DNA from 3 places in the Paenibacillus litoralis genome. Region 1 is predicted to be linked to each of the others. Evidence: riboswitches for the same ligand, from Rfam matches in the RefSeq annotation. Region 1 holds a riboswitch; each other region holds the start of a gene.
The links. A riboswitch is a leader RNA that binds a small molecule or an ion and turns the genes downstream of it on or off. The one in region 1 is predicted to bind cyclic di-GMP.
Positions count from the first base shown of each region.

Region 1 (10,315 bases):
ACCGACAAAAGAGACGATATCCGCTTGTTCCTTGTCGATCGAGTCGATAACCGCGCTTTGCAGACTTATCGATGGATTATTCAGTGTCTCATCTGCGAACTCCATCTCAAGCTCTGGGAATTTGGTGTCAATCAAATCCCCATAGTCCCTATAATATTGCTGCTTTGTCTGCGATGTTTTGAGCTTGCCGGATACGGCCGGCTTTGATGCTGCCTCCGGCTGTTTTTCGCATCCTGCCGCAAGAAGCGATGTTGCCAAAAGCAGCAGGAAGATTTTGTTTTTCATACTCTTTCCCTGCCCTTTCTATCTAAGGCTTGCTTGTCTTGGTAAACTGCTGCTGCAGTTTGCTTTCAAGCGAAATGAGCGCGTCGTTCGCATGTTTACTCCCGTCCAACACCGCTCGCAGCTCTTCGCTGCCATTTGACGCCCACATACCGGAGAGCGAGTTGGGAATCCGTTTCCGGCCGCTCTTCTCAATCGCTGCCTTCAATTCATAAAACGGCTTTGGATCGATCCCTGCTACCGGAATCATGGCGGAAGGACGAGACAAGAGCGGATATTGATTTCGCCTGAAAGCGTTATAGATCTTGGCTTTCGGCAGCAATTGCGCCATTTCGTCCGAATTGATATATCGAAGCACTTCCCATGCCGCCTGCCGGTTCTCCGAATTGGCCGACACAGCCAACAGGTCGTCCAGCCCGTATACCCCTTCTGCGTCGGAAGATCCGGGCTCGACCGGTACGGTGACTATTCCGATCGAGAAAGGCTTTAAGCCGTTTTCCTTCATTTTTGCGATTTCGCCCAGTTCGGTATGTGAAGTTATTTCCATCGCCGTCTTCCCACTCAGAAATCCGTTCATCTTAGCCAGATCGGAGAGTGAATACGACTTCCCTTGCTCCATTCCTGGACGGTTGTATAACGTCTTGTTCTTGTACTCCGCGATTACGGTGTTCCATAGTTGACGCCATTCATTCGTTTGCAAATCAACCTTGGTGCCGTCTTTGGAAATTGGCGACAGCGCATGGACGGCCGATAACAAATCGACCGCCTGGAACGGGTCGTTTTCACCGCTTGCTTGCAGGCCGTACAGATCCGGTTTTTTGGCGGGAAATTGGCTCGCCAGCACAAGAAGCTCCTCCCAGCTCATTTTGCTTCTAGGATAAGGGATCTGATACTGGTCGAACATATCTTTATTGTAAAAAAGCGCCTTGCTTTTCATTGTTGGTGCCAATGCATGCAACTTACCGTCGCCCATCGCTCGAATTGTGCTGGGAACGGAAGGATGAAGGCTATCAAGATCGAACTTGTCTTTTTTGATCAGCGGATCCAGCTCGACCAGGAAACCGTCCTTGACAAGCCTGCCATACCAATTCGTTACATCCGAAAGGTAGATAAGATCAGGTTTCTCGATTTCGATTTGCCGTTTCAACTCGCCGTACGCTTTATCTTGTTGGTTATAATCGTATTTATAGATGACGATATCGAACGCAATGTTCGGTTTCTTCAGCATAATCAGTCGTCCGTATTTGTCCATAAAATTGCTTTCATTCATGTAAACGAGCACTTTAAGCGACTTTTCATCGCCATCATCAAGCGGATCGGCTGTTACTACGGCTTTTCCGCCAGATAAACTCTTCATCCAGTCATAACCGCTTCTCAGCAGATCAGGTTTGGCAATAACCAAGACCGCCGCAAGTGCCATCACAAATACCGCTGCAGCCGATCTTACGGAGAACCGTTTTATTTTGCTTTGCTCCATTCTTATCCGCTCCTCAATCTTTTTGCGGTTTGCGAGGATTCGTTCCTCCGTGTGGGGTAGCGCTTCCTTCAGTTTTTCTTCCCATTCAGCAGCGTGCATGTTCCGGCACCTCCCCGTTTAACTGCTTGTTTATTTTGGCGCGTGCCCGGTGCATTCGCGATTTGACCGTTCCCTCCGAGATGTCCAGCAGCCCGGCGATTTCCGCTATCGACAAATGATGATGGGCGTACAACAGAAGGGTCTCACGAAGCTTTTTCGGCAGACCGAGCACCTCCCGCCACACCTCTTCCCTCGATAAGGCATCGATGACCACATACTCTGCTGACGGAGACGTCGTTTGTCTCTGCAAAAACCGTTCAACGAGGCTGACACGCCGAAACCAGGAAGAACGCTGGTAATCGCGGACAACGTTGCGGGTTATGGCAAGCAGCCAGGTACGGACGGACGACTCGCCGCGAAATGCACACAACTTCTCATAAACTTTAATAAATACATCCTGCATAACATCGTCGGCAATGTCGGCGCGAAGCGTCAGAAAAAACGCATAATTCCACATATCTTTTCCGTAAGTTTCCATCAAGTCGGTTAATGTCCTGTTTTTTTCCATCCCTTCCGAGATAGTGGCTAAATATTCGAATGCCAAAGCGTTCACCTGTCCTGTTCGGTTACCAAATTAAACCCCGGGGTGTCGGACGATGCCGACGATGAAGTTGAATCGCGAGCTCAGTGAGTTCCTCATGGATTAGACGGGTCACAAAGGAAAAAGTTCCCTGTTCGTTTCGTTTTTTTCGTTCAGGTATACACAAGGATAAACGCATGGCGTCATATGACGCTATGCGTTTACCGGAGAAATATAAGCGCTTATCGTGTGAAACATATAAATTCTTCTATTTCAAGGATCCAGTGGTGCCGCAAAGCGGCATGCTAGTCTGATAAATGTACAAAAAAAGCCCCCTTCTCTTCATTGGAAGAAAAGGAGGCCGTTTATCCAGCGTTTTCACTACCCTCGCAGGTCAATCGAACGACCTAGATGCGGCTGAACGGAAGTCTCGATCACTTTCTGCTGTGCTGCCGCAAAATCGTTCAGCATAACGCTCGTTTGCTCAGCGCTAGCCTCCATCGTTTTGTCCAGCATGCGTACGCCTATCAATTGCTGCAGCAAGTCGGCGCTGCCGGCAGCTTGCAATGCGGCGTTGGCTCCGGATACGTTCATTGTCGTCGTCTCCCTTCATCCCATTCGGCAGCTGGCTGGCTTGGACGGCTGGCGTCATTAGCCCCTATAGCTTTGCGTCTTGCGTTTTCACGCAGTTTGCCGTTCTCGCGGCACGGAGTTACCCGCCACTCCAAAATTATACAGCCGTTCGACAGGAATCGTCAATGAATATGCCGGAAATCGGAAAATGACATAACAAACGCGCCCGGAAGCCCGGAGCGCGTTATGCAAAGCTTTATTCAAGAGATGCGGCAACGATCTCGGCAACGTCCATCGTCCTTACCCGGTCGTCGGCCTCAAGCGCCTTCGTACCGTCGCTCATCATCGTCAAGCAATACGGGCAGGCCGTTCCGATTATCGTAGGCTTAACCGCAAGCGCCTGTTCCGTTCTCGCGACATTAACCCGCTTCCCCTCGTTCTCCTCCATCCACATTCTGCCTCCGCCCGCACCGCAGCACATGCTATTGCGTCCAGACCTTTCCATTTCGGCCACCTCTAATCCCGGAACAGACTCCAGTATCTCGCGCGGCCCTCCATAAATGCCGTTATACCGCCCCAGGTAACAAGAATCATGATACGTGACCCTTTCCGCAAGCTTCATTGCAGGGGCGATCCGAGCCTCCTTCAACCATTTGGCAATCAATTCGCTGTGATGGTATACCTCGACATCCGGCGAGAGACCGAAATCCGGGTATTCGTTCTTGAACGTATTGTAGGCATGGGGATCGATCGTGATGATTTTACGGACACCGTACTTGTCAAACAATTCGATATTCGCGCGGGCAAGCTCCTGAAAAAGAAATTCGTTGCCAAGCCTTCTTGCGGTATCGCCCGAGTTGGTTTCTTCGTTCCCGAGGACGGCGAACGAAATGCCGGCACGGTTCATGATTTTAATAAACGCTCGGGTTATTTTCTGGCAGCGCTTGTCGTAGGCGCCCATCGAGCCGATGTAGAACAAGTAGTCGAAGGGCTTTCCTTCCTGAATGGCCGGCGCCTCTTCTCCTGCATCCAAACCTTCCTTCCATCGGGCGCGTTCCTGTCTGCTAAGCCCCCATGGATTGCCCTGCCGTTCGATATTCGTCAGCGTTCTTCCTGCCTCCGCCGGCAAACTGCCTTGCGTCAGAACCAAATATCGTCGCATGTCGACGATAAAGCTAACATGTTCATTCGCAACCGGACATTGATCCTCGCAATTGCGGCACGTCGTACAAGCCCATAACTCTTGCTCCGTAACCGTATCGCCGAGTAATTCCGCCGCAAATTCCGCGCGTTCCGTCCCTCCGACGTTCGGCCCCTTTCCTTCGGAGGCAGCCCGATTCTCCGCCGTGCTTGAGAAAGCGAATGCGGGCATCCATGGCGTGCGCGACGTAATCGCAGCGCCTTTATGCGTCAGGTGATTGCGCATATGAATGATCAGATGCATCGGCGAAAGCATTTTACCCGTTCCGGAAGCCGGGCACGAAGAGGTACAGCGGCCGCATTCCACGCATGCATATAAATCCGTCAACTGGTTGCGCGTAAAATGCTCGACTTTCCCCGCGCCGAACGATTCGGCATTCTCGTCCTCCAAATCGACCGGTTCCAGCCTCCCCGCCGGCTTCCCGCTTCGCAAAAACAAATTGACCGGCGCAAATAAGAGATGAGCGTGCTTCGATTGAGGCACATAGACGAGAAAGGCAAGCAAAATGAGCAAATGCGACCACCAGCCCGCATAAAACATAACGCCATTCGCCGCTTCGCCCAGCGGTTCGAACCAAGTTGCAACTGCCGAAGCTAGAGGCTGGTAGCCGGATGCCGTTTCGCCCAGCCATGCACGTTTGGCCGAGAGCGTGAACACCACGCTCAGCATAAGTCCGCTTATGAAGAGAAGGACGATTGCAGGTCCCCAGCCCTTCTTCAAGCGAGACAGCTTTTCGACGTATCGACGGTAGGCGGCATACATAACCGCCGCCATAACGAGCAGAACGACGATTTCCTGACTGAGCTCAAACCACGGGTATACGCCGCCGATCGGCAAATGCCACTCCGTATTGATACCTTGCAGGATCAGATCTAAGGCGCCAAGCTGCAGCATGATGAAGCCGTAAAAAATGACGAGATGCATGAGCCCGCTTCGCCAATCCTGAAGCAGCGTGCCATGACCGAACATTTGGGCCGCAGCTCGCTTCAGCCGGGCACGCCATTCCGCCTTGACGTTCTCCTCACCGGGTCTCCCAAGCCGGATAAATAAATAGCGGCTGTATACGATATGCGCGAACAAATAGACTGCGTAGCAAGTCACCAGTAGAGCCGCCGTCAAATGGATGGCCAGAAACGTTCCGCTTCCTCTGCTTACCGCGGAAGGAGCTATTTGCGTGTAGAGAGCAGCGAACGAATGAACGAATGCGGAAACAAAGTACAGCTTCATCGTTGCACCGCCTTTCCGAAGTCGTTTTGCTTGGCAAAACGCGAACCGTGTTTAGGATGCCGTTATGTTCCGCCAATCGTTACGTTACCCGAAACGAACCGGTTCCGATTGATCCGAGGCGGCCGTCGGCGTCTACGATTCGTCCCTGGGCCGTTATCCCCTTGCGGGTGGAATGAACGATTTCCGCCGTGACGGTCGCAAGTCCGGCGCGGATCGGGGATACGAAATGCACGTTCATAACGGCGGTGACGATCTTCTCCTTCGGACGCGAAGCCATTGCCGCCAATCCCATCGCGTTGTCTAGCAGAGACGCATGGACGCCGCCGTGCAAAATGCCGATCAAGTTTAGATGGTGTGGCTGAACGTCAAGCGAAATGACAACCTGACGGCCGTCCCATTTGTCCAGCTTGCAGCCGAGATAGGTCCAAAACGTTCCTTGCGCGGCCCGTTCAAGCGCCTCCCACTCCTCATCCGACATCTTCTTCCCGGTATCTATGATGGATTACCTCCTTCATGCCAGTCATCCGGAAGCTCGGCGCGGACGATCACGTCACATATTTGCCGGCGGCAATATGGACGGCGGCAATGCTTCGCTTCAAGGCGATGAGATTCACTTGCTTGAACCGGGTCAATTTCTTGAGGACAGACAACTCCGTCTGCAGCTTATCTCCATCGCTCATAGCTGCCAGCGCGGTTCGCGCAGCCGACTCTATCCGCGCGAACGATTCGTGTACGAACGCTTGCGCCATCTTGGACTTCAAGCCGCCTTTTTCGGCTCCATCCCGTTCGCTTATTTTAACGGCACGCAGCAGGGCGGACTCCGCCGCATAAATCTCCATGATCATATTGGCGAGAGACTCCAGAATTTCTTGCTCCGCATCCAGCTCAGTCCCATATTTCGCGACAGCCATACCGCCCGCCATCAGAAACATTTTTTTGGCTGCGCCGATCATTTCCGTTTCCTGCGCCAGCGCCCCGTCTTCCGAAACGGCAGGGACGTAGGCAATCAGTTCCTGCTGAAGCCGTTCAGCCGCTTGGAACAGCGGCAGCTCGCCCTTCATCGCCTTTCTCAGCAGCGTGGCGGGAATCAGCAAACGGTTGATTTCGTTCGTCCCTTCGAAAATGCGATTGATGCGCGAGTCGCGGTAAATCCGTTCGATCATATATTCCTGGATATAGCCGTAGCCGCCATGAATCTGTACGCCCTCGTCAGCGGCATAGTCCAGGCATTCCGTCGCGAACACCTTATTGAGCGAGCATTCCATCGCGTATTCTTCTACCGCTTTGGCCACGAGCCGGCTGTAATCCGGCGCTTCCTTATCAAGCGGCTTCATCGCCGCTTCAATCAGCCCCGAAGTCCTATAGACCATACTTTCCGCCGCATAAGTCCGGATGGCAACATCGGCTACCTTTTTCTGAATAAGCGGGAATGCGATGAGCGGCTTGCCGAACTGATTGCGCTGCTTACCGTACTGGATGGCGAGCTCGAGCGCCCATTTGGCTGAACCCGCACAGCCTGCAGCCAGCTTGAACCGCCCGATGTTCAAAATATTAAAAGCAATGACGTGCCCCCGGCCGATTTCGCCGAGCACGTTTTCAACGGGAACCGGCACCTCGTCGAGCAGCAGCGGCCGTGTAGACGACCCCTTGATTCCCATCTTCTTCTCCTCCGGTCCGGTAGAAACGCCGGAGAACTCGCGTTCGACGATAAACGCGGTGAATTTCTCGCCGGCAACCTTTGCATATACGATGAACAATCCGGCAAATCCGGCGTTCGTAATGAACTGTTTGGCTCCGTTCAAGACATAGTGCGTCCCTTCCGGATTGAGCTTGGCGGTCGTCCGTGCGTTTAACGAATCGGAACCCGAGGTCGGCTCGGTCAAACAGTAGGCGGCAATCGTTTCACCCGAAACGAGTTTCGGTAAGTAGCGCTGCTTCTGCTGCTCATTGCCGAACAGGGCGATCGGCAAGCTCCCGATGCCGACATGAGCACCGAAGCTTAATGCGAACGCTCCTGCGCGCACAAGCTTCTCGGTAATAAGCGTCGAACTGATTTTATCAAGATCGGCTCCCCCGTATACTTCCGGTATATCGGCACCGAGCAAACCGAGCGTCCCCATTTGCCGGAGCAGCTTGACCGTCAGCTCGAAATCTTGCTTTTCCAGCTTCTCGTCATGCGGCAGCACCTCGCCCTCGACGAACTGTTCCGTCAGTTCAGCGATCATAAGCTGTTCCTCCGTAAAATCCTCCGGTGTAAACACGGACTCCGCTTCCGATGATCCAAGCAGGAAGCTTCCTCCGCGAATAAGCGGATTTACAGCCATAGGCGTTTCACCTCCGTCCAATAGTAATCGCAACCTTCATCGCTTCCTTGAAGGGAAGCTTTGGCCTTGACCTCTGGTCTAAGCAAATTCATAAACCGCCGCGGCACCCATCCCGCCGCCTATGCACATGCTGACGACGCCATAACGGCTGCTGCGTCTGCGCCCCTCGTGCAGCAGCGTTGCCGTCAGCTTGGCGCCGGTACATCCTAGAGGATGTCCGAGGGCGATCGCTCCCCCGTTTACATTGACGCAGCTTTCATCGATGCCGAGCTGCCGAATGACCGGCAAGCACTGCGCTGCGAAAGCCTCGTTAATCTCGAACAAATCGACGTCGGCAATCCCGATTCCCGCTTGTTTCAACGCTTTCGGTATGGCCGTAAGCGGACCGACGCCCATGACGTCGGGAGCCACGCCGGTGACGGCAAAAGACCGGAATATCGCAAGAGGCCTCAGACCGAGCTCATTCGCTTTCTCCCGAGACATCACGATGGCGGCGGCGGCGCCGTCGCTCATCTGCGATGCGTTTCCTGCCGTAACGGTGCCCTGCGGATGAAAGGAAGGCCTGAGCTTTGCCAGCACCTCAACACTGGTATCCGCGCGAACCCCTTCATCGGTATCGAACTTCACGCTGCGAACGCGCAGCTTGCCGTCATTACCGAGCGACCTTTCTTCAACCGAATACGGAACCGTTTCATCGCGGAATTTGCCGGAGGCGATGGCTGCCGCCGCTTTTCGGTGGCTGTTCTCGGCAAATCGGTCCTGGTCCGCTCTCGATACGCTGTATCGTTTGGCGACCTCTTCCGCAGTATGGCCCATCGCCATGTATAATTCGGGCCGGTATTCGACCAAGTACGGATTGGGCAGCGGCCGGGAGCCTGCCATCGGAATCATGCTCATGCTTTCCGCCCCGCCTGCCGCAATCGTATCCGCTGCGCCGCTTTGAATTTGCTGCGCCGCATAGGCGATCGCCTGAAGACCGGAAGCGCAGAAACGGTTAACGGTAAGTCCGGGAACGCTATCCGGCAAGCCTGCGCGCAGCGCCACGATACGTCCTATATTCAGTCCTTGCTCGCCTTCCGGCATGGCGCAGCCGATAATGACGTCGTCGATATCGGTGTCAGTCACTCCGCGCGTTCGAACAATCGCTTCCCGCACCACATGCCCGCCAAGATCGTCCGGACGAACGCAGCGAAGCATCCCTTTGCCCGCTCTGCCGACCGCTGTCCGAATCGCCGTTACGATTACGGCTTCTTTCATCGACGTTTCCTCCTCCCCGTGATGGCGCTTGGCGCCGCCTGCTAATTGCGCAGCGGCTTGCCTTTAAGCAGCATATGCTGCATACGTGCTTGGCTTTTCGGTTCGCCGCACAAGCTGAGGAACGCCTCCCGTTCAAGCTCCAGCAAATAATTTTCGCTCACAAGCGTCCCGGCAGGCACCTCGCCGCCGCACAAAATGTGAGCCAGTCTGCCGCCGATCACGGCGTCATGCTCGCTGATCAATCCGCCGCAGCGCATTTGGTATACGCCCAGATTAAGCGCCGCCAGTCCCGGTGCGCCCACGACTCGCGTTTGCCGCGGAGCAGGCGGCACATAGCCTTCCGCATCCAGTGCAAGCACCGTCCGTTTCGCGTCGAACAGCTGCCGTTCGCGATTGAATGAAATATTGTCGTGCGTCCGAAGATAGCCGATTCGCTTGGCGTCGGCTGCGCTTGTGGACACTTTTGCCATCCCGATTGTTTCGAATACGCGGTTAACGAAAGGCTGCAAATCGACTTTGCCGTCAAAATCAACAGCCGCCGCCGCTCGCACGAGCATTTCTTTCGTTCCGCCTCCCGCTGGTATCAAGCCGACCCCCGCTTCTACCAGTCCCATGTACGTTTCAGCTGATGCCTGTACGCGAGCAGCCGGAATCGACAGTTCGACGCCTCCTCCGAGCGTCATCCCGTAGGGGGCCGAAACAACCGGGCGGGCACTGTATTTGATTGCCATTCCCGCACGCTGAAAGCTTGCAATCATCCGATCGATTTCCGTCCAATTGTCGTCCTGAGCCTCCATCAGCAGCAGCATCAAATTCGCTCCGACGCAGAAATGCTTCCCTTCGCTTGCTATGACAAGTCCGCGGTAATTGCGCTCGGTCTCATCTACGGAATAAGTCACCATCTGCAAAATATCCGGCCCTACCGCATTATTCGGCGAATGGAGCTCCAAGCAGACCACATCGTCCCCAATATCGACGAGGGTAGCGCCGTAATTTTGACGAATGATTTTCTTATCTTGTTTTTTAAGCGCCGATAGCTTTATATGCTCTTGCGGCACCTTGCGGCTGCATCTTTCGCCATCCGAGCCGACAACTTCACCTTTTTCATAGAAGCTCGGTATGCCGTCGGCCAGTCGGCGTTCAATCCATAGCGGCAGAACCTCGCCTTCCGCTTTCATACGCAGTGCCGTCTTCACGAACCCAAGTTTATCCCAGAGTTCAAACGGCCCCCATTCCCAGTTAAAGCCCCAGCGAAGCGCGTCGTCAACGCTTGCCAGATCGTCGGCTATAACCGGCATGACGGCTGCGGCATACAAGAGGGTGCGCTTAAGAACGTCCCATACGAAAGCCGATCC
Region 1 is NZ_CP176395.1:4,327,141-4,337,455, reverse strand. It holds gene ACKGJP_RS18035 (extracellular solute-binding protein) at 1-285, opposite strand, end outside; gene ACKGJP_RS18030 (ABC transporter substrate-binding protein) at 308-1,858, opposite strand; gene ACKGJP_RS18025 (RNA polymerase sigma factor) at 1,845-2,366, opposite strand; gene ACKGJP_RS18020 (putative motility protein) at 2,760-2,972, opposite strand; cyclic di-GMP riboswitch class I at 2,996-3,083, opposite strand; gene ACKGJP_RS18015 ((Fe-S)-binding protein) at 3,208-5,379, opposite strand; gene ACKGJP_RS18010 (PaaI family thioesterase) at 5,459-5,857, opposite strand; gene ACKGJP_RS18005 (acyl-CoA dehydrogenase family protein) at 5,925-7,703, opposite strand; gene ACKGJP_RS18000 (acetyl-CoA C-acyltransferase) at 7,782-8,960, opposite strand; gene ACKGJP_RS17995 (3-hydroxyacyl-CoA dehydrogenase/enoyl-CoA hydratase family protein) at 9,002-10,315, opposite strand, start outside.

Region 2 (10,315 bases), 4.3 Mb from region 1:
CTTCGCCCTCCAGCTCCGCGATTTCCGATTCTACCTTCGCGCTGATCGGCACGACTTCCGCGCCTTCCTTGGCCGCAAATTCTCGAACCAGTTGCACGTAAGGATTGTCGTCCGCGTTCGCGACTTCCGCTTCGCTAACGTTGGCCGCATAGAGCATTTTTTTCATCGTCAGCAAATGAAGATCGCGAATAAGCAGCGCTTCTTCCTCGCTAACCTCGACGCTGCGCGCGGGCTGATCGTTGTACAGCGCCTCTTTGATCCGTTCGAGGCACTCCACCTCGGCAGCGTATTTCTTGTCGCCGCCTTTCATATTTTTACGAGAGCGGTCGATGCGCTTCTCCACCGACTCCAGGTCGGCGAGAATGAGCTCAAGATTGATCGTCTCGATATCGCTGATCGGGTCGACTTTGCCGGACACGTGCGTAATGTTCTCATCCTGGAAGCAGCGGACGACATGCACGATCGCATCCACTTCGCGGATATGGGCCAAAAATTTATTGCCAAGCCCTTCCCCTTTGCTCGCGCCTTTCACGATGCCGGCGATGTCGATAAATTCGAACGCCGTAGGCACGATCCGGTTCGGGTTGACGATCTCGGCCAGCTTCTGCAGCCGTTCGTCCGGCACTTCTACAACCCCTACGTTCGGGTCGATGGTACAGAACGGGTAGTTCGCAGATTCCGCGCCCGCCTGGGTAATTGCGTTAAACAACGTCGATTTGCCTACGTTCGGCAAGCCGACGATTCCTGCCTTCAAAGCCATCACGACAACTCCTTAGTTTCTGAAAATGGTCATTATTCAATTATATCGCAGACGTGATGTAAAGTCATCTTGTAATCGGCTGGGGATCGCGAACCGCATCCCGAAAAGGCCGCTGCCGAGCCACACGGCTAACGACGGCCTTTTCGGATAGGAAACGGCGCTTCGGACAATCCTATTACCGTCTTCTCAAACTTAATCCAAAGGAGTGTTTTATGTGCGTGAAGGTTTGATTCCTGCGGTTCTCGGAACGGTAGTATCGGCTTCCGGCGCGGCACTGCTAGCGACCCGGTACAAGGCGGCCGCCAAGGGCGTCATCGGATTCGGTTTGGCCCACGTCGTTCTAGGCGTCATCGATTTGGTGGAGCACCGGTAACGGCTGGAGAAGATACGGGAGGGGAAACCCTCCTTTTTATATTTTTAGGCCGCCTTCAGCCGCTCGTTCAAACGAGTCCGTATGTGGCATGCGCATATAACCGGTTGCTTTATACCTTCACGCCGTTTTTCCTCGCGAACAGAATCGTATTCAGCCAGGTCAGCTCGGCCTGCGTCAACTCTTGCTTATAAGCTTTATCCACCCAGCTGCGGTCGGTTATCAGCCCTTGGGAATATAGCCCGTCGAGCGCATCGCCGAGCATGTTCCACTGCCAGTCGTGTTCCAGCTTCATCGGCATTCTCTCCTCCGCTTCCTCGTCGTAGCGTTCCAAATCGTGCACAGCGATCAAGCTTTGCAGCTTGGCCGGATACGCCGGATCGGTCGCATAGCCGCACACCTGCAGCATGACCGTTTGCTCCTTGGGCGTCTTCGAGGCGCGCACTCGGTCGTACCGGGGGATCAGAAACAGCAAATCCTGGTCGCGAAAACCGTCGGCTATCGTGTCGTATGCCCGCCAATCGGACTGCACGCCGTCTACGCGAACGCCGTCGTACACTTCCCAAGTCGTCCTGCTGACGCTCCGGCCGTGCCAATAAGGGGTCGGCTGTCCGCCGCCTACTTTATACCCGACCAGGTTGTTCCATGGATGAAGGGTGCTCCCCGTTTCAAGCAGAGCCTGCGCAATACGGACGGACGGAAAAATCGCGGAGCCCTGGATCCTTAGAAGTACTGCGATCGGAGCGACCGTATCGATAAAAGCGTCGGGTGCCACTTTCATAGCCGCCATCCCTCCTTGTCCTTCTTATCATTGACATTCCCTTGCTTTATGTTACGTATGGAGGTTCAATTTGGTCACAACCCCCTGTCCGAATGTCTCCAGCCTGAAAAAAAGAAGCGCATCGGCCTTCTCCTTGGATCGAATCAGGCCCTGCGCTTCTTGCTGTGCGATTACTTCACATCGTCCTCCAGCTTGCTTTTCCAAGTCTCGCTTCCGTCGGTTTGACGGACCGATTCGTGGGAAACCGTCGCTTCCTGCACGTCACCGAATGCCCAGTGGCTTGCAGGCATATCCGGGAACAGCGGCTCGAGACCTTGAAGCGGTCCGCGATACAGCATCCGGTTAATAAGCGTCACCGCTTCGGAACGAATAATATCGTTTTGCGGCTTGAACGTTCCGTCCGGATAGCCGGACAGGAATTTGCCGCGATACAAAGCCTCTACGGCTGCAGCCGACCAATGGCCAACCACATCGCTAAAATGCGCCGTGCTCGAGCTGCCGGTATCCAGCTTCAGGAAGCGTGCCATAACCGCAGCCAGCTCTCCTCTTGTCACCGGGGCTTCCGGACGGAACGTACCGTCTTCAAAGCCGTTAAAATAGCCGTGCTTCGTTGCAATCTTGATGTAGTTGGCCGCCCAGTGGCCGGCTTGTACATCTTTGAAATTCAGCGGATCCTTGGATTCCGAATTGTCGGTTAACCGGGCCACGATCGCTGCCAGCTCAGCGCGGGTGAGCGACCGGTTCGGCTTGAACTCGCCGTCCGGATAGCCGAGAATGTAACGCTGGTGCTTCAGATTATCGAAGCGTTTGGAGAATACTACGACTTTGGTTGCCGATTGCGCCGTTACCGGGCTAACCGAGCCGCCCGCAGCAAACTCGCCTTTCGCATCGAAGGAAGCTTCCTTCTCTTCCAGCTGCGGCCATTTGACGGTTACTTTGAAGCTTCCCGCTTGTCCGGCCGCAAGATTGTTGACCGTCCAAGTAACGGTATTCCCGTCTGCCTTGCCGCCGTTCGCATCGATAACGGTCGCTCCGGCAGGAATCGCCAGCTTGACAACGCCCGATACAAGCGGAGAGGACGATTGATTTTTGTAATCGACGGTGATGACGGACTGTCCGCCTTCCTCGACCATGCTTTTATCTACGGAAAGGCTCAAGGAAACATTCGGTTGCACGACCGGCGCGGGGTCGGCGGAAGACTCCGGTGCCGAAACCGGGTTCAGTACCAAATCATGCTTGACGATATCCCATTCTACCGGAAGGGTAGCGCTCCGGTACAATTGGTAGCCGTCTTTGGATACGACCAGATAATAGTCCGTTTCCGGATAGACCATATAGGCGTAGAAGCCGTTCGCGTCGCTTAATTGCTCGGGGCTTGCGTTGCCGTTCGGGTCAAAGCCGACTAACGGAGGCAATACGACTCCCGTTCCCGGCGTTCTTCCATTATCTTTGTTTCTTTGCGTATCCGCGTAATACAACGTGACCTTTGCGTCTTTGATCACGGCTTTTGTACTCGCATCACGAATCGTCCCGTAGGGATCGACCAGCTCTTGCGTAATGTTCAGTTCGCCATTCGCTTTCACGCCTGCCGTTCCGCGCGCAATCGTGATTTCCTTGCCTGCTTCGATTTCGTAACGGATTTCGAGCGTGTAGTCGCCTACGGCTAGTCCATCCGCATGGAAAACGCCCTGCGCTTGCAGAGGGAACGGCTTCGGTTTTCCATTTTCCATGATGTAGTTGCCTGCCGCGTCCTTCAAGTATACTTTGGTCTTAGAGACGATTTCACTGCTCAACAAGCCGGTCTGGCCGTTCGGCTCTTTGAAAAGAACGATGCCGGTTACGGTTTTCTCGGAATCGAAGCTCTCGTCTCCGCCGCCCGTCACGACGCCCACGTTAGCCTTCTGCCTGTAGGTTACAGGCGTCTGTACGCCGCCTACCTCGACCGTTTGGGTAATCTCCAGGTCATATTTCTCATCGCCCCGCGGTACCGGCACGGAATACGCGCCGTTCTCGTCGGTAACGATCGTTTCGTCGAAGTCGACGCCGGATTCGATTTGGCCGTCGCCGTTCAAGTCGAGCGTCACGCGTACGGTTGCGCCGGATACCGGCGCATTGCCAACGCCCTTCGTAATAACGCCTTGAATCGTGGCGGGCTGGAAGATAACGGCGATCTGATCCTTCGCGGAAAGACCCTTCTCCTCGTCCAGCACCGTTGCCGTAACCGGAATTTGCTGTTCGTTCACACCGGTAATTTTGGCCGATTTGTAGATCGCCGTCGCAAGTCCTTGCTCATTCGTAATCGCCCAATCCTGACCCACGAACGTGCCTACACCTGTTGGAGCAGCGAAAACAACCTTTACGCCGGATATCGGCTGGCCGTCCGCGTCCTTGAGCACGGCTGTCAATGTCGTAGTCGTTTTCCCGTCGCCTACGATTTTTGCCGGATTGGCCGTCAGCTTCAGGTTGGCGCCGATCACGGCGAATTTGTTATCGATCCGCTTGTCCGGCGCTTCCGCCGGGAGCAAAGACTGATCGGCTTTACGCGCTTCGAAGGAGACGGCATATTCGCTTGCAGCCGTATCTTGCGGCAGCACGTAATCCGTTCTCACCCACTTCTTATAGCCGTCGGCAGCGAATGTCTCTGCATTGGCGAGCACGAGGCTTACGGCATGTCCGTTTACGGTAGCCACAACCTCATTAGCCAAAAGGGAACTGACGGCGGACAATTTCAGCGGCTGCCCGGTCAGCGCTTTTACGATTGCCGGATCTCCCTGCGCTTTGTCGCCTACCCAACCGTCAAGCGCCTTGTTGATCAGCACTTTTACGGTAACGGGGTCGCTTTCTTGGCCGTCGCCATCCGTCACTGTGAACGTGAAGCTGTCTTCCCCTCCGGTAAAGCCCGGATTCGGCACGTAGATCCAGCCGTTTCCGTTCGGTTGGCTCTGATCGGCCGGCTGCAGCGTCCCTTTGGCCGGAACGGACTTGATGCCGTAAACCAGACCGGTGACGGTTTCCGCGTCGGTGCCTTTAAGGACGATCGCAATCGAAGTCGTGCCTTCCTCTGCGCTTATCGTTTGAGGCTGGGCGACAGGCTTGCCGGAGTAGGCGATCGTCACGAGCGCCGGCGCTTCGGAATATTGCGTGCCGTCATAGCCTTCCCACTGGAACGTCACGGTGCTGCCGTCCGGCAATTCCGCGTCGGGGCCGAAAGCGAGCGTGCCCAGTACGGCCGCCGGAATGGAGGCGGATTGGCCGGGAGTCAAATAAACGGCAGCGCCTACGGATGGCGTGTACCACAGCTTGCCTTTGGTGCCGAAGTCGGCAGGCAAGCTGATTTTCACGTTGTTAAGCGCATCCTGTTCTGCATCTTGATATGCCGGCTGTTGTGCAAAATCATCCGCTGCAAAGCCGATGGTCGCGCCCGCCAAGCCGGTTTTGGCAATGTTGCCGACAACAGGCGGCGTATTGATGCGGATGGTTACTTTTTTGGCATCTTTGGCGTTTTGTTTGCCGTCGGATCCGGTCCATGTAAAGGAGGAAACTCCTGTCTGACCGTCCTTCGGCATGAATTTCAGTTGGCCAAGCGCCGCTTCCGGAATGACTTGTCCTGCTGCGACGTCGGTAACAACCGCTCCGTTAACGAGCACCAGCCTGCCTTTGGCCGGATCCGGAAGCGTGACGATTTGCACGGCGTTCAACGTCTCTTCGTCCGCGTCGGCAAAGGTGGAAGCAAAATTATTTTTCGTAAAATCGACGGTTTGGCCTTTGACAGCCGATTTCTCGATATCGCCTACGACAGGCGCCGCATTAGCCGCGAGGGTAACGAGAGCGTCGGTCAGCGCATATTTTTCGCCGTCAAAGCCGTTCCATTGAAACGATGCCGTTCCGCTAAAGCCGGAAGAGACGGGAATAAATCGGAGGCTAGGCAGTTCGGCGACTGTGAGCTCCCGCCCAAGCACGATATCGGCAGCCTGTCCGCTTCCGTCGACAAGCACGAGCTTGCCTTTAGCAGGATCGGGGAGAGTACCGATTTTCACCTTTTGCAGGTTCGCTCCGTGGGCCGCTCCGTTCAGCTTATAGTATTTGTTTTTGAAATCGTCCGCCGCAAACACAGTAGGCTCGTATTGAAGCCCGGTCTTCGCGATATCGGCTGCCTTCGGATCAAAGGTGGAGACGGAGAAGATGTGCTCTGCTTGAGTAGGCACCTTGTAGCCCCTATTTGCATTGGGACCTGTCGTTTCTACTTCCTCGTCGAATAAGATAACGTTAACCGTATAATTTTGGGTTTTATCGATATCGTTATCCGAGAGAGGAATTTGGATCGTACTGCCCAAGCTGCTCTGAGGGACCTTTCTCGTTTCCGTAACCAGATTATTGCCCTCTTTATCGATAACGTTAGCTTCAATAATAAAATCTTGTCCAGGGACAAGCTCCTTGCCTGCAACCGACGTTGTCAACGTAATTTTTCCGTCGATGACGGCGATATTGACATCAGTCAGTTCTCCCGTCTTGCGGCTGCCGCCGTCGATCACAAGCTGGCCCCAGTCGATTACGGTCTCCCAGCCTGTATTCAGGGTGCCGATTTGGGGATTATGATGAACCGAAATGCCGACAAAATTATCGCCCTCGGCTACTTGAGCAGGATCCAGCTTAAATACGGTTGTATTCCATTTGGCGTTATTCCCGGATAGCGCACCCACATAATATTGAAGGTCAAATCCTTTGCGGTAAGTGGCATCATTCCAATTCCCCGTAGTCGGCCATGTATATCCGCTCGGGACTCCCGGCCCGGCGAGAAGCGCTAGAGGGGTTTTAGAGAGATACACTCTATCCCATTCGCCGTCTTCTTCATCCACATCATAGCCTCTAATAAGCAAGTAGGCGCTGGTCTGAGGCGTTTTTCCAGCCGGGACGTCAATCTTGAACTCGAACGGATACAAATTGGGGGTCCCGTTTTTGATCGCAGTACCGCTTTGAGGATCACCCGCTTTTCGAAAATCTCCGGATGTCTGGTCAGCCGCAAGACGCGTGTAATAATCCAAGTCGTTATCTTTATTACTGTTTGCCGCGCCGCCACCCCAATTGTCCGTGCCGGTAAAATAAGTGCCGCCCTGCGAGCCGCTGCCTGAACCTCCTCCAGCTGCGTGCGATGGCGCCGCTGCGCCGAAAGCCATCAGCAGAGCCGTAGTCAGCGAAACGAACCGTTTGGACAGCACGCCGCGCGGACGGAGCCGGTTCCGCCATTCTCCCTCCCTATTGCCGCTTCCCATTCGTAACTTTTCTACAAAACGCATTTCCCTGCTCCTCTCCCTCCCTGTTCTATGGCGAGTCGTGTTATTCCCGTAGATTTGCTCGCCCTTTGCTGCTTCCTGTCGAATCATCCCGCTTATAGTAACAACCGCATCTGAACAATTTTTGAACAATCGGAATGGGGCGGCCAAGCGCTTTTTCTGCATTTCGCATTGTTCATTTTTTGTTCAGATTGACGTTATATGATAGGAGCATTTAGGGATTCCAACATGAATACCTGCCCTAGGAGCAGAGGCTGGCGATGAAGAAACTCCGAAATACGATATCTCGATCTGCATTCTTTCAAGCGTCGACCCCCGAGCGGTTGCCGAATACCGCGAAACAAGTTACATTATGTGGGATTTTTTCCTCTTACAAGCTGCTCGAACCCATTGTAGATTTACCCTCTGAACAAAATCTGAACGAAAAAAAGACCCCTGCGAGATGCAGAAGTCTTCCCTTTTCATGCCGGCAAACCGCTATTTGAAAATCCGCGCTTCCTTCTCCTCCTGCCTGCGAACCGAAGACAATTCGACCTGCGTCTTCAAAATAAACGCCCGAAGCGCATTTAGCCGCTCCTGGGGGAAATCCACAAACTGCGCGCCATAGTAGCAGCCTAGCTCGGATGTTTCGCGGCGGACAATTTCAGCCGTACACGACACGATCGTCCCCATCTCAAGCTCAAGACGGACTATCGTTCGTTCCGTGAGCCTGCATTCGCTGCCGACCGTAAAGCCGATGCCGCTAACGCTAATATTGACGACCGTTAACGGAATCGCATCGGTTGCCTCCGGACTTCGCGAATCGTTTGCCGATTCGATCGACAGGATCGAGCCCTTCATCTTAACGTCTACCCGAAAATGCTCCCGCTTCTCTGAAAATTTCCGCTGGTTTTCCGGAGGATTTATGACGATGAGCGATCCATTATCCTTCGCGATAATCGTAGACTGGAACATGAATATGCCTTCCGGCGAATAAATCGTCAGCTTAACGGCATCTCCCAATTCAAACTGCTTATAATCGCCGATCTCGATTTCAACCATATCTCCCTCGACAACAGCGAGTACGCCGGTCGACACGTAATCCTGTTTTTCCACCACGGTGCGGCAGTGCATCAATATCGATGACCTTAGTGTTTTTTGATTGCTGGTATCTACGAATTCGGAACGATTCCGGGTAACAGACGTACCTGACATACTGCATCGACCTTTCTCAATCAATGTGGAGAAAATTTTACGGGTAACCGTCAGGTATGCGCCGGCGTTGGCCCACCCGGATATAACCTGTTGTACGCGAACATAAAAAAGCCGCTCCGAAAGAGCAGCCGACGCATGCTTGCGTGTCCGATCCCATTCGGCAACCAGGCTGTCATGGCTCCGCATATGCGAAGCTTTAGACCCTGTGGCTTTGCGTCCTTGCTTTTCAGCAAGTTTGCCATTATCGAATATCACTTTATGTTAAAAAGGGGTACCAAAGTCCTAAAAAATCGTTAATTTCAGTATAATCGGGTTGCACAGGGTAAGCAATCGTCTGCAAAGCCTATCCACAACGCCATCCCCATCCTGACCGCTTTATTCACATGTCCGGAAGGCCGTTTACCGGCTCATTCTCCCTTATCGTTTCCCGTTCTTACGGGAACAATGCCGACTTGCCCTCAGGAACGGCCCGGCGTACAATGAGAATACCGCTTTCGTTGTCCACACTACCAACAATGTTATCCACAAACTTATACACAGCATGTGCATAAGTTTGAAAATTCGCGGTTTCCGTCCACAGTGGATAAGTTTCCTGCTTGCGGGTTTATCCCCGTTGGGGACAATTTTAATAGGAATTTGGCGGATACACGCCGCTCTACTTACGCCCATGGCTGGGCAAGCCGTACATAAAGAGGTGTTCCCTTGGAAGAAGAACATATCGTCTGGATGCGCATCGCGATGGAAGAGGCGGAGAAAGCCGCTGCAATCGGCGAGGTGCCGATCGGCGCCGTCATCGTCCGAGACGGAGAAATTATCGGTCGCGGCCATAATTTGCGCGAAACGTCGCACGACCCGACAGCCCATGCCGAAATGATCGCCATCCGCGAAGCCAGCCGGGCTCTTGACGCCTGGCGGCTGCTCGACTGCCGGCTTTACGTCACGCTTGAGCCTTGTCCCATGTGCGCGGGGGCTATCGTACAGGCTCGTATTCCGCATGTCATATTCGGCACAAGCGACCCGAAGGCAGGCTGCGCGGGAACGCTCATGAATTTGCTGCAGGAAGATCGCTTCAATCACCGCGTCGAGCTTACGCAAGGCGTGCTCCAGGAGGCATGCAGCGAGCGGCTGTCCCGCTTCTTCCGCGAGCTGCGGGAAATGCGCAAACAGCAATCTGCCGCACAAGCATCCGACTAAACGGGTTACCGAAGCCTGAGCGAAGATCGTCATCGTTCGGGCTTCAGGATTGTTTGCCCGCGAAATCGTTGCCGATGTTTTTAGTATGCCGTTATGAAGTAACTTTCCCTCGAAAATTTCTAGGAGGTCCCCAACTTGTTCGCCGTACTTTATAAACTTCGCTGGTTTTATCAAATGTATTGGATTCGTTATTCCGTCGCCGTTACGCTGCTCGTCGTTGTCGGCGTCCTGGAGCTTGTGCCCCCGCGTATGATCGGCAGCGCCATTGACGGGATCCAGCAAGGCACGCTGACCAAACCGGAGCTGACCGCCTTCCTGCTCCAATTCGCTGCCATCATGGCCGTCATCTATATCATATCGTACTACTGGATGTATCAGCTGTTCGGCGGCGCGTTCCTGATCGAACGCATGCTTCGTTCCCGGTTCATGCGTCACCTGCTCCGTATGACGCCGACCTTCTTCGAGCGCAATCGGACAGGCGATCTGATGGCCCGGGCGACGAACGACCTGCGGGCGATATCCGCCACAGCCGGCTTCGGCATTCTGACGCTGGTCGATTCCAGCGGCTTCATGCTGGTCATTTTGCTTGCGATGGGCGTCCTTATCAGCTGGAAGCTAACGATTGCGGCGCTTCTCCCCTTGCCTTTGATCGCGCTTGCCATGAGCTTGTACGGCAAAAAAATTCACGAGCGCTTCCGTTCGGCCCAGGAATCGTTCGGCCAGCT
Region 2 is NZ_CP176395.1:37,757-48,071, reverse strand. It holds gene ychF (redox-regulated ATPase YchF) at 1-760, opposite strand, end outside; gene ACKGJP_RS00195 (asparagine synthase) at 975-1,133, shown strand; gene ACKGJP_RS00190 (glycoside hydrolase family 73 protein) at 1,243-1,911, opposite strand; gene ACKGJP_RS00185 (S-layer homology domain-containing protein) at 2,082-7,205, opposite strand; gene ACKGJP_RS00180 (flagellar brake protein) at 7,680-8,300, opposite strand; cyclic di-GMP riboswitch class I at 8,553-8,646, opposite strand; gene tadA (tRNA adenosine(34) deaminase TadA) at 9,099-9,590, shown strand; gene ACKGJP_RS00170 (ABC transporter ATP-binding protein) at 9,726-10,315, shown strand, end outside.
Region 2: another riboswitch for cyclic di-GMP. It lies ahead of ACKGJP_RS00180 (flagellar brake protein); the one in region 1 lies ahead of ACKGJP_RS18020 (putative motility protein).

Region 3 (10,315 bases), 3.6 Mb from region 1:
TAATCCCCGTTGGTAAATGCCTCTTGGTATAGCAGCAGCAAAATAGTAGAGGTCGCATAATTCGGTCCGCCGGCGGTAAACAGCAAAATAATGGCGAACAGCTGGAAAGCCCCGATCGTCCCCGACACGAGCACAAACAGGATGGCGGGCTTCAGCATCGGCAGCGTCACGCTGAAATGCTTCTGCCAGAAGGAAGCGCCGTCAAGCTCTGCGGCTTCGTACAAACTCGTCGGAATCCCGCCCAAAGCGGCGGTCAAAATGACGATCGGCTGGCCGAGCCCGATTAACAGTACGATGAACGTCGTCGTCACCAGTGCGAGATCGTAGCTCAAATAATTGATTTTATCGAAGCCTAGGGCCCCGGCCATATAATTGAATAAACCGAAATCGTAGTTGAGCAAATATTTCCACATAAACGTAATACTGACGATCGAAGTGACGGCCGGTATATAGAACACCGCTTTGAAAACGCTTTGCATTTTCGACTTGAACTGGCTGATCATGATCGAAATCAACAAGCTGGTTATTAAGGAGGTCGGAACGAGCATGGCGACGATCAGCAGCGTATTTTTGACCGACTTCAGAAAAACGTCATCCTGCAGCAAAAACCTGTAATTTTCCAGACCGGCGAAGCCGGATGCATAGTAGGTGTACGTGTAGAAGCTCGTTTTGACCGCGTCCGCGATCGGATACAAATAGAACAGGAAGAAAAAGAACAGCGCCGGAGCGACGAACAAATAGCCGTATCGTTCTTTGTACAGGATGACGAGTTGTTTTTTCAGCATGGCATACTCCACTCCGCTGTCTGTTTAGAATTTACTTTTTGGTGGCGGCTGCGTCTTTAATAATCTTGTTCGCCTTGGCGACGTAGTCGTCCATCGCTTTTTGCGGCGTTTTGTTGCCGATGAAGACCGCTTGCATTTCCGGGAAAAACACCGCTCTCGTCTGGGAATACCCGTCGATGTCGTAGGAAAGGTCAAGACCGTTAATTTTTTTCGTATCGGTAACCACTTTGGACAGCCATACTTTCTCCGGATCCGGCGTCGCGCCCAGCACATCTCTTCCGTATACGTCGAAGCCGCCCATGGCGATGATGAACTCCGGATCCTCCGTCGTCGCAAACTGCACGAACTTTTTGGCGTATTCGATTTTGTCCTTGTCCTTATTGTTGAACACGACGAATTGTCCGCCGCCAGGCACGATAACGCCTTTGTCTTTCTGTACGCTCGGGAACGGAACAAGCATCATCTCGAAGCCTTCTTTGATCGTGCCGTCGGCTTTCGCTTTCCGCACCGTATCCATCGTCGACGTATTGCCTAGCGCGATAACGGTCTTGCCCTGCACGAAATAATCGTTGCTCATCGTCGCCGGCCTGGTTTCCGGATTCGGATAGATAAGCTTCTTATCCACCAACGATTTAATCCATTCGATCGCCTGCACGTTCTCTTTGGAGTTCATCACCGTCGACGAACGGTCGTCCGCATATTTTTTGCCTCCGAAGCCGGCCATAAAGCTGTGATACAGCATATCGCCCTGCTCGTTCAAGCCGAACAGCAGCATCGGATAAAGATCCGGGCTTTGCTTCGCTTGATAGGCCTTGACGGTTTGCAAAAACTTCTCGAATTCGTCGAACGTCCAAGTGCGCATATCGCCTTTTGGCAGCAGGTCGCCCGCACCCGCTTTTTCGGCCAACGACTTATTGATGAGCAGCATCGTTGCCCCGATCCCCTGCGGGTAGCTGAAAATCGTTCCGTCCTGCAGGGACACGATTTTTAGCAGATCCTTTGGAATTTTGGCCAGCTGCTCTTGGGTCAGCAAATCGTTTAACGGAACGGTGTAGCCCCTTTTGGCATAATTGGTGGTACGCCCCGGATAATCGTTGAGTATATCGGGAGCCGTGTTGGAAGCGAGCGCCACGTTTACTTTCTGATCGCCTCCGTCGTAAGGAATGATTTCAAGCTTCACTTTGACGTTGGGATATTTCTTCTGGAATTTCTCGACCAAATTATTGTTGTATTCGCCGGGCTTTTGTCCGGGCAAGCTCAGAACAGGGTACGTCCAAAAGGTGAGCTCCACGTCCTTCGGCTTCGCCGGGCTCGCACTCGCCGCCGTTCCCGCCGACGGGGAAGCCGATCCCGCTGCGCTTTTTCCATCGCCGCTCCCGCCGCTGCAGCCGCTTAATACCGATACGGCCGATAATACGGAAGCCAGAACAAGTCCTAGTCCAAACCTTCTCTTTCTCATTGACAACCCTCCAGGTTTATGTTGAGAAGACGCTGCCATAACAGCGCTTTCATACGCACAGCTTAGCTTTTTGTCCGGCCGGATGACTATATAGAAAAGTGGGGAGAGTCTAGAAAAAACGGCGATTCGCGCACGAAAAATCGGTTATCCGTTTATTTAGGGGCCCGCAGCGCCCCCATTACGGCTCCCGTCATCCCGCTAACCGCGGAACTTGCCGGGCGATACGCCGTACGCTCCCTTAAAACAAAGACTGAAGTAATTGGCATCGTTAAAGCCTACCTGGGCGGCTATCTCGTTAATTTTCAGATCCGTTTGCTGAAGCAGCGCTTTGGCTTCCTCCAACCGCAAAGAGGATACATATTGAGAGAAATTTTTGCCCGTTTCCTGCTTGAACAACTTCGAAAAATAGTTTTCGCTGATAAACAGCTCCTTGCAAATGCTGCCAACCGACAGCTCGCTGTCCGAATACCGTTCCCGGATAATGCGAATGGCTTTCGTGATCGTCGCATTCATCTGCTTTTCCTGTTCGCTGCCGATCAAGGAAGCCGCCGCCTGCAGGAAAGCGCCGAACTCCCGTCTCAGCTCCTGCGTATGCTCCGGCCGGGTCACCTTCTCCAACGAAGGAACGGGAGCAACCGAGCGGTCGCTGCCCAACAGATCGATACGGAGGCCGCTCATCAGCCGCAACAGTTTAAAATAAATGTTCGTGATCGTACGAACCATCGTCTCGCGGCTTACAAATTGCTCCTTGAACAGAGTGAACAGGGCATCCATGCTCGCTAACAGCTCTTTCTCCTGCATGTATTTGACCGCCTGAACGATTTCATCCTCCATGGCGTCAAGCTGTTCGTAGTTGTAATCCTTCACCTGAATATCGCTTATGTAAATGATTTCGTTCGCGCCGAACAAATGCTTGTAGCGGAGGGCTTCGAGCGCTTCGTTGTACGAATCGTGCAGCTTCTCGTACGCGCGGTAGGAACGTCCGACCCCGATAGCGGACCAAATGCCCCGCTCCTCATGAAGAGCTTCATGCAGCCGGACGATGAGCCCCGCTTCCGCGTCCTGCACGATCGCCACGATGCGGCGGTTATCCAGCACATAGAGCAAAGCGGCAGACCCGGCTGCAGTCAGCCATTCTTGCAGGAACATTTCCATCTCGTCGACGGAAACGGCGGCAAGCGCTTCTCCGCCTCGTTCATACCTTTCGATGACGATCGCGCAGCCTGCCATCTCTTCGCCCGGCAGCCCCAACTCGGCGGCTTGAAGCCGGTACTCCTCGCTTGCAACTCTCCCCAGCAGCAGCTTGCCGATCAGCCGTTCTTTCCGCATCGGAATGCTGTTGCGGAGCGTGTCCACCATCTGGTTGAAATTGTCGGCTAGAATCCCTATCTCGTTGTGCGGCATACGCTCCATTTTCACGTTCAGGTCGCCGCGCCTGACGCGGCTCATGAGCCGGATCAGCCTGCCGATCGGCCGTACCAGCGACTTGGATAGGAAGAACGCGATGGTCGCGACCGCGCACAGCATGAACAGTATCAAGTACAGGATCGTTTTTTTGATATACGCGACGTCCTTATAGATCAAATGCTCGGGCACGCGATTGATTATCGTATACGGATATCTCTTGTTCTGCAGGTAGGTGATGAAGAAGGATTCTCCGTCCAGCTCCGCCGCGAAGGAAGGTCCGGATTGCATATGGGATTGAATATTAATGTCATTAATCGACCCGCGCAATTGCTTATGGGCGTCGGAAGCGACAAGCCCGTTCGAATCGATGAGCCTGTTCAGCCGGAGGGCGGGATCCTGAAACAGTATGTTTTCCAGCGCTTCCTTCTTGATGCTGACCGCAATCAAGCCAAGCGCTTCCTTCCCGCGCAGCTCGTTGATCGTTCTGATCAGCAAAATATGATTACGGTCTCCCGAATAGATGCCCGAGAAGTCGATGTACAAGCCGCCCTCCCGTTCGTCCACCCTCTCGCTCAAAGGAGATCCGTAGTAATGTTTCAGCATTTCCTCCAAGCTGTTGTTCTGATTGGCTACGGTATATTTCGTCCCGTTCCGGTCCATTATTACGATCGACTGGATTTCGGAATGGGTTACGTTCATGTCGAATAGTTTGGCGTACAGGCCGTTGATCAGCTCGAACCGCCCCAGGTCTGTAAGCGCATTCGATTTCAGCAGCGTTTGTACGGAAGCTTCATAAGCGAGCGCGATCATCTGATTCGCGTACTCGTCGATTTTCAGATCGATCCGGTCCGCTATGTTCTGCAGCGAGCTTAGCACCGCCCGGTTCTCCTTCTCCGTTATGATTTTCTCCGAGACGCGAATCGTGATGCCCGAAAATACGGCGATAATCAAGACGGACAAAACGATGTACGTAAATACCAAAACGTTTCGCAGCGAAAAGAAGACGGAGTAGGCCTTTCGGAAGGCCGGCATATTTCTGTTCTCGCGCATCACGCCACCCCTCTCTACGTAAAAGACTTATTCCGATTATAAATCAAACGAGCGGAGGACGAACGAAAAAGAAGAAGGCTCGGGATCGCATCCCGGCCCCGATTCCAAAGCAAGGAGACAGCCGTCCGACCTCGATAATAGCGCTTTCATTTACACAAGCCTATCGTTTAAGCGTCTCACCGGATATAGAAAATAATGGCCAAACTCTATAGTTTCCTGTCATGTTTATAGATAAGGCGGCCGAGTTGAGACCATTCCGTCGGAAAACGCACGGGCGAGCGATTAGGCGACGCTAGAGACCGCTCAACTCTCCATCCAAAAAGCGAGGATTCTCGAGGACAATCGCCATTGAGGTCGACTTTCGATCGGATCTCCGGAAATGGCTGGTTGAGAAACGGCAGCTGTAGTTTACTTGGGATCAACGACATTCTGATCTACGGTATGGAAAGCAGCACGCTTGTCCTTTTCGGTCCATGTTATCGTATGACGAAAGACGCAGATTTTTGTTGAACAATATTGCACATGAGTCCTCTTTATCAAATCTTTATAAACGACTCGACATTAATCGACAACTATTGCGATTTCCTTCATGTACAATCATGTAAAAATATGAAATATGGGGATACGATGATACATGTTCTATTTACCTGGGCACCAGGGACATGTGGAGTAACTGGTGCAACCGACCCAATCCGTTATTTTGCGGATTGGGTTTTTATTTGGGTATTTTCCCCCCTCAGTTTTTTTGCCGGAAGGAGAAGCGCCATGCGGAAGCAAGTTCTGTTATTCGCCGTTTTATTAGGTTCGACAACATGGATTACACAAGCGTCCAGCTACACGGTAAGCATTGTAAAAGGAAACTCGTCCCTTTCCGTCTCGGGCGGCGAAGAAGCGCTAATCAAGATGCCGCAAAGCGTAGCGGCTATTTACGAGGAAGGCGCGGAAAGCATGTCCTTCGCTGTCGAAGTGACGAACAGGATGGAGGTTCCGATGCTGATTGCTTCTAAGGAGCTGCATAACGGGAATGGCGTTACGGCCGTTACCTACGGCCAAGACTTCGCGCCAGGTGAAAACGCTTATTTTACCATAATCGTCACCGGCATAACGGATAAGGCGGATCTCGATTTTAACGTACCTGTGGAGATGGCCTGGAACGGCGGACAGGCCAATATCGAGCTGAACATGAAAGCAAATGCCATTCCGAAGCCCAAGAAAAGCCCGGCTAACGCAAACCGGAAGGACAACATGCCGAGCGTTCCTCCATCGGACGAATCTTTAGAATTCGGCAGCAGCGGCAAACCGGCTATCGCCGCCGGAACAACGCCCGCTTCAAACCGCTCCCTAGAACCCGCAGCAGAATTGCCTCCACCGCAAGAAGCAAAATCATCGAACGGCTCTGTTAACGTTATCTCCGGCAGCAACGCACTCACAGCCCCCCCAAGCTTCGGCGAACCGCTCACAAGCCGCTGATGAACCTAATGCGAGAAGCAAGCGGTACACGCTCCGGCGTACTGCGAATCATCATTTTTTACAGATATGCGTCTTGGTTCTTGACCTCCCTGTACTACGTACTTAGCGGTCCGGATGCACCGATTGTGTTCAAGATCGGCGTTGTAGTCTCGCTACTCTTCGCGGCGGGCTTGGTGAACCGGATGTATGCCCATTACCGTGAAATGCTGCCGGCCTTGAAGCTGCTTATCCTATTTGAAACGATCGGTATCTTGCTGCTGCTCTTGCCGACCGAAGGATTGGCGAGCCCGTTTATATGGTATGCGCTCAATCCCGTTCTGGTGGCTGCCAGCTTCCTGCCGAGAGCGTTTTGCTGGCTATACCTAGCGGTTTACATTACGGCAGGCACCTTATTTACGCAATACTTTCATAACCCTAAGCAACTGGGAATCGGAGCGCTTATATCGGATAACGCCAGTCAACTGTTCGTTTTTTTACTTATAACGCTCGCCGTTCAGCTTCTCGGCCATTTAACGAAGGAACTGGATCATCAAGCCTCGCAGCTCAAAACGCAAATGAATCACATCATGTCGTTGTACCAGATTGTGGAAGCATCCGCGTCGGAGCATCACAAGGAAGCGTTGATTCGAACGTTTGCCGATTATGCGGTCAAGCTTACCCAGGCGCGCAGCGCCTTCTTCTGGCTGGCCCCTTACGACGGCGAATCCGATCAGCTGGCCACCTCTCCAACCAAGCTGGAATTGGATGAGGCGATGAACAGGCACGTTCATACGTTAACGGACGCTTCTTACGCTTCGCCCCGTGAATGGGAGCTGGATGGGGTAACCTATTTCACGGTTGCCGTCCAGACGCCGTCCCGCTATATCGGACGCGTAGGCATTGAGACGGACGAGCAGACCTGGAAGACGCTCCACTCTCATTCCATGAAGCAGTTAACCTTCCTGGCGGAGCTAAGCGCGCTTATTTTGGAAAGGGTTCACTTGGATGAGTTAGCCGGGGAATTGCTGATAACCGAGGAGCAGAACAGGATCGCGAACGACATGCACGACAGCGTTTCACAGCGGCTTTTCGGGATCGTCTATGCCATTCATGCGATGAAGTTGAGATGGAACGAGCTTGGCAAACCCGAGCTTAAGGAGGAATTCGAGCATATAGCGGATACGGCTAAAACGGTCATGCATGAGCTCCGCTCGACCATCTACCAGCTAAGCTCGAGGAAGAAAGAAGAATCATTGTTCTACGAGCGCATTCAAGCTTTCCTAAAGGATTTGGCCAAGCTAAATAAAATCAAAGTGAATTGTCATGTAAACGGTGGGGAAGAAGCCCTTTCGATTTCTGCAAAAAAAGCGCTCTACCGCGTAATTTGCGAAGCGACGGGAAATGCCGTGCGGCATGGGCGATGCTCGGAAATTGCCGTTACCTTGGAGGTCGAGCCCGAGCAAGCACGCCTGCATATATCGGACAACGGGGCAGGCTTCGACACGCAGCTGCTCGATTACGGACGCGGCGATGCGGGCTACAGAGGCCTAGGCATGGAAAACATGCGGCATGCGGTACATTTTTTGAACGGAACGTTCCGGCTAACAAGCAGGATCGGCACAGGCACCGATATCGATATCAGCATTCCCATTCCAACCGAAATGCCGTTAAGAAAGGAAGGTGCATAATCGTGAAAGTAATGATTGTCGATGATCATCCATTGGTTAGAAAAGGGCTCTCCTCCGTGCTTTCTCTTGAGCCGAATGTCTCCTTGTGCGGGGAATCGGAAACCATCTCGGAGGCTCTTGAAATGGTTCGCTCGACGGAGCCGGATTTGGCATTGATCGATCTGAGGCTCGGCCGCGAAAACGGACTGGATCTTGTCGAACAGATTCGCAGCCGGTATTCCTGCAAATGCGTCATCCTCACGTCGTCGACGAATGAGCATGATTTTCGTAGAGCGCAGGAAATCGGCGCAGACGGCTATGTACTGAAAGAAGCTTTGCCCGAGGAGCTGCTCTACGCCGTTCGTCTTATTGCCAGAGGACGCAAGTACTACGATCCCGGTTTAATGGAGTTGATGATGCGGACGGACATCCCTGAGGATGACGGCTTGATTACGCTAACGCCTAAGGAACGCGAGGTACTGAGCGCGCTAGGCGAGGGTTTGAGCAACAAAGATATCGCCCGCAAGCTGGTCATCACGGAATTCACCGTCAAGAAGCATGTGAGCCAAATCCTTTCCAAGCTGGAGCTTACCGACCGGACACAAGCCGCTTTATTCTCTCTAGCCAAAGGTTTGTCCAAAAACCAATGGGAATCCAAGGTTCCCGTCAGCTTCTGATTGTACGGAATAATGGATTAGGGAGACGATTCATCCATGATCAACTTGCAAAAGCTGCCTAGGCTTAACGGTTTGCGTATCAAGCGTAAAATATTGTTAACCGTTTTGGGGATTTCGACCCTGTTCCTGTCGATCCTATCCGTTCAAGCGTTTCTTAAACCGGCCGTCCAAGTCCGGAAGACGGTGGAGAATCAAATAAACAGTAACGTTCGATTGGACTATAAGGCAGAGGTAACGGCCAGCGCCCTTTATCCCAAGAACGAAATCATCACGCCCGATATGGTCATTTTTGCACGAATTACAAAATCGGTGCCGGTCAACATAAACTACGCTCTTAAGGCGCAGAAGGATATCGCGGTCAGCGGCAGCTACCGAGTCCTCATGACATTGACCGCCGATCAGATGTGGCAAAAGGAATATGAATTGAAGGGCAAAACGTTGTTTGAAGCCACAGGAAAGGAGCTTCAGGTGGTTCAAGACAGTATTTCCATAAACCTGGAGTCCATGATCGACTTTATTGCCCGCGTGGAGAAAGAAACGCAACTTAAGCCCCAGAAATATACCATCAAGATCAAGCCGCTGCTGGACGGACAGATCAAGTACGAGGATCGGACATTCCCCGTCGACCAGTCACCCGAATTGAATTTCGAATATGTAAACAACTACTTGAAAATGATCGGTAATAAAGAGTACGCCAAAGAGTACGCAGCGGAGAAGACGAGTTCAACGCCTCAAAGTCTTGAGGTACTCGGTGCAGCGATCTCCATTCCGTTAGCAAGATCGATTTTTCCTGCCGGAGCATTGCTTTTGTCAGCATTACTGGGCGGTCTGGTCGTCATGCGCCGCAAACAAGGAGATGGCGGGAGTTCCGAATCGGCGGCCATCGATAAGAAGCTGGCCAAGAGGCTGATTCATCTGGCCGAATTTTCCCTACCGGAGGAAAATCGGTTTATCCGCCTTCAGTCGTTCGATATGCTGCTGCAGATGGCGGAGGAGAAAGAGCTTCCTCTACTCCGTCTTCAGGAGTCGGACGAAGAAGTCGTGACCTATTTCATTTTGGACGGAAGCTGCATGTACGGCTATAAGGCGATGGGTAACCTTCAATCCGCTTCTCAGCCAGCCTAAGGATAAACGGCTTCGCCGTCTTTTGACGGCGTGTTTACCGAGAAGTCGAACAATCAGCGGAGGATGTACTTCCTGAGACTTTAAAAAAGAAGCTTCGCGGATGCATATCCGAAAGCTTCTTTTTTACGTATGGGATAAGGAATGGTTATGCCCATTTGCGGGAAAGGCGACGAGCTGTCCGGCGAAGCTCGCTTATGGTTTTGCCCCGCAGCTTAGCATCGAATAACGGAATCAGCATGATCGGTAACCCGGGTATAACGGATATTACGGCGAGAGCAAGCCAAAAGCTGGTCCGATCGAGAGCATGGATGACAGCTTTCGGCAAAAACGGATAAAACATCGTCACGCGAATGGATGACTCGTACTTGCCGGCATGCTCGGCGGTCACCTTAAACGTCGTTTGGACCGATTGTTTGGGACTGAGCGTGAGGCTGCTATGGCTTGGAATGATTTGAGGATCATTCGTATGCACGGACGCAACGAGAGGGATGAAGCTTTTATTGTCCAAATCAACCAGCGGACGTTCGATCTGCTCCCCCAAAAGCATGATCCCGACATCGCTGCCCATGATAACGCCTTTGGAATCCCTCGATACCTCATAAACGACCTTAACAAACTGGCTGGAAGTCAGCATCGTTGCGCCTATAACAACGGAAAGCGTTAATCCGCTAAAAACATAAATTAGCTGCATATCGA
Region 3 is NZ_CP176395.1:732,079-742,393, reverse strand. It holds gene ACKGJP_RS03235 (carbohydrate ABC transporter permease) at 1-785, opposite strand, end outside; gene ACKGJP_RS03230 (ABC transporter substrate-binding protein) at 817-2,244, opposite strand; gene ACKGJP_RS03225 (helix-turn-helix domain-containing protein) at 2,443-4,701, opposite strand; cyclic di-GMP riboswitch class II at 5,313-5,398, shown strand; gene ACKGJP_RS03220 (hypothetical protein) at 5,467-6,171, shown strand; gene ACKGJP_RS03215 (sensor histidine kinase) at 6,171-7,838, shown strand; gene ACKGJP_RS03210 (response regulator) at 7,841-8,494, shown strand; gene ACKGJP_RS03205 (DUF5305 family protein) at 8,531-9,619, shown strand; gene ACKGJP_RS03200 (signal peptidase I) at 9,765-10,315, opposite strand, start outside.
Region 3: another riboswitch for cyclic di-GMP. It lies ahead of ACKGJP_RS03220 (hypothetical protein); the one in region 1 lies ahead of ACKGJP_RS18020 (putative motility protein).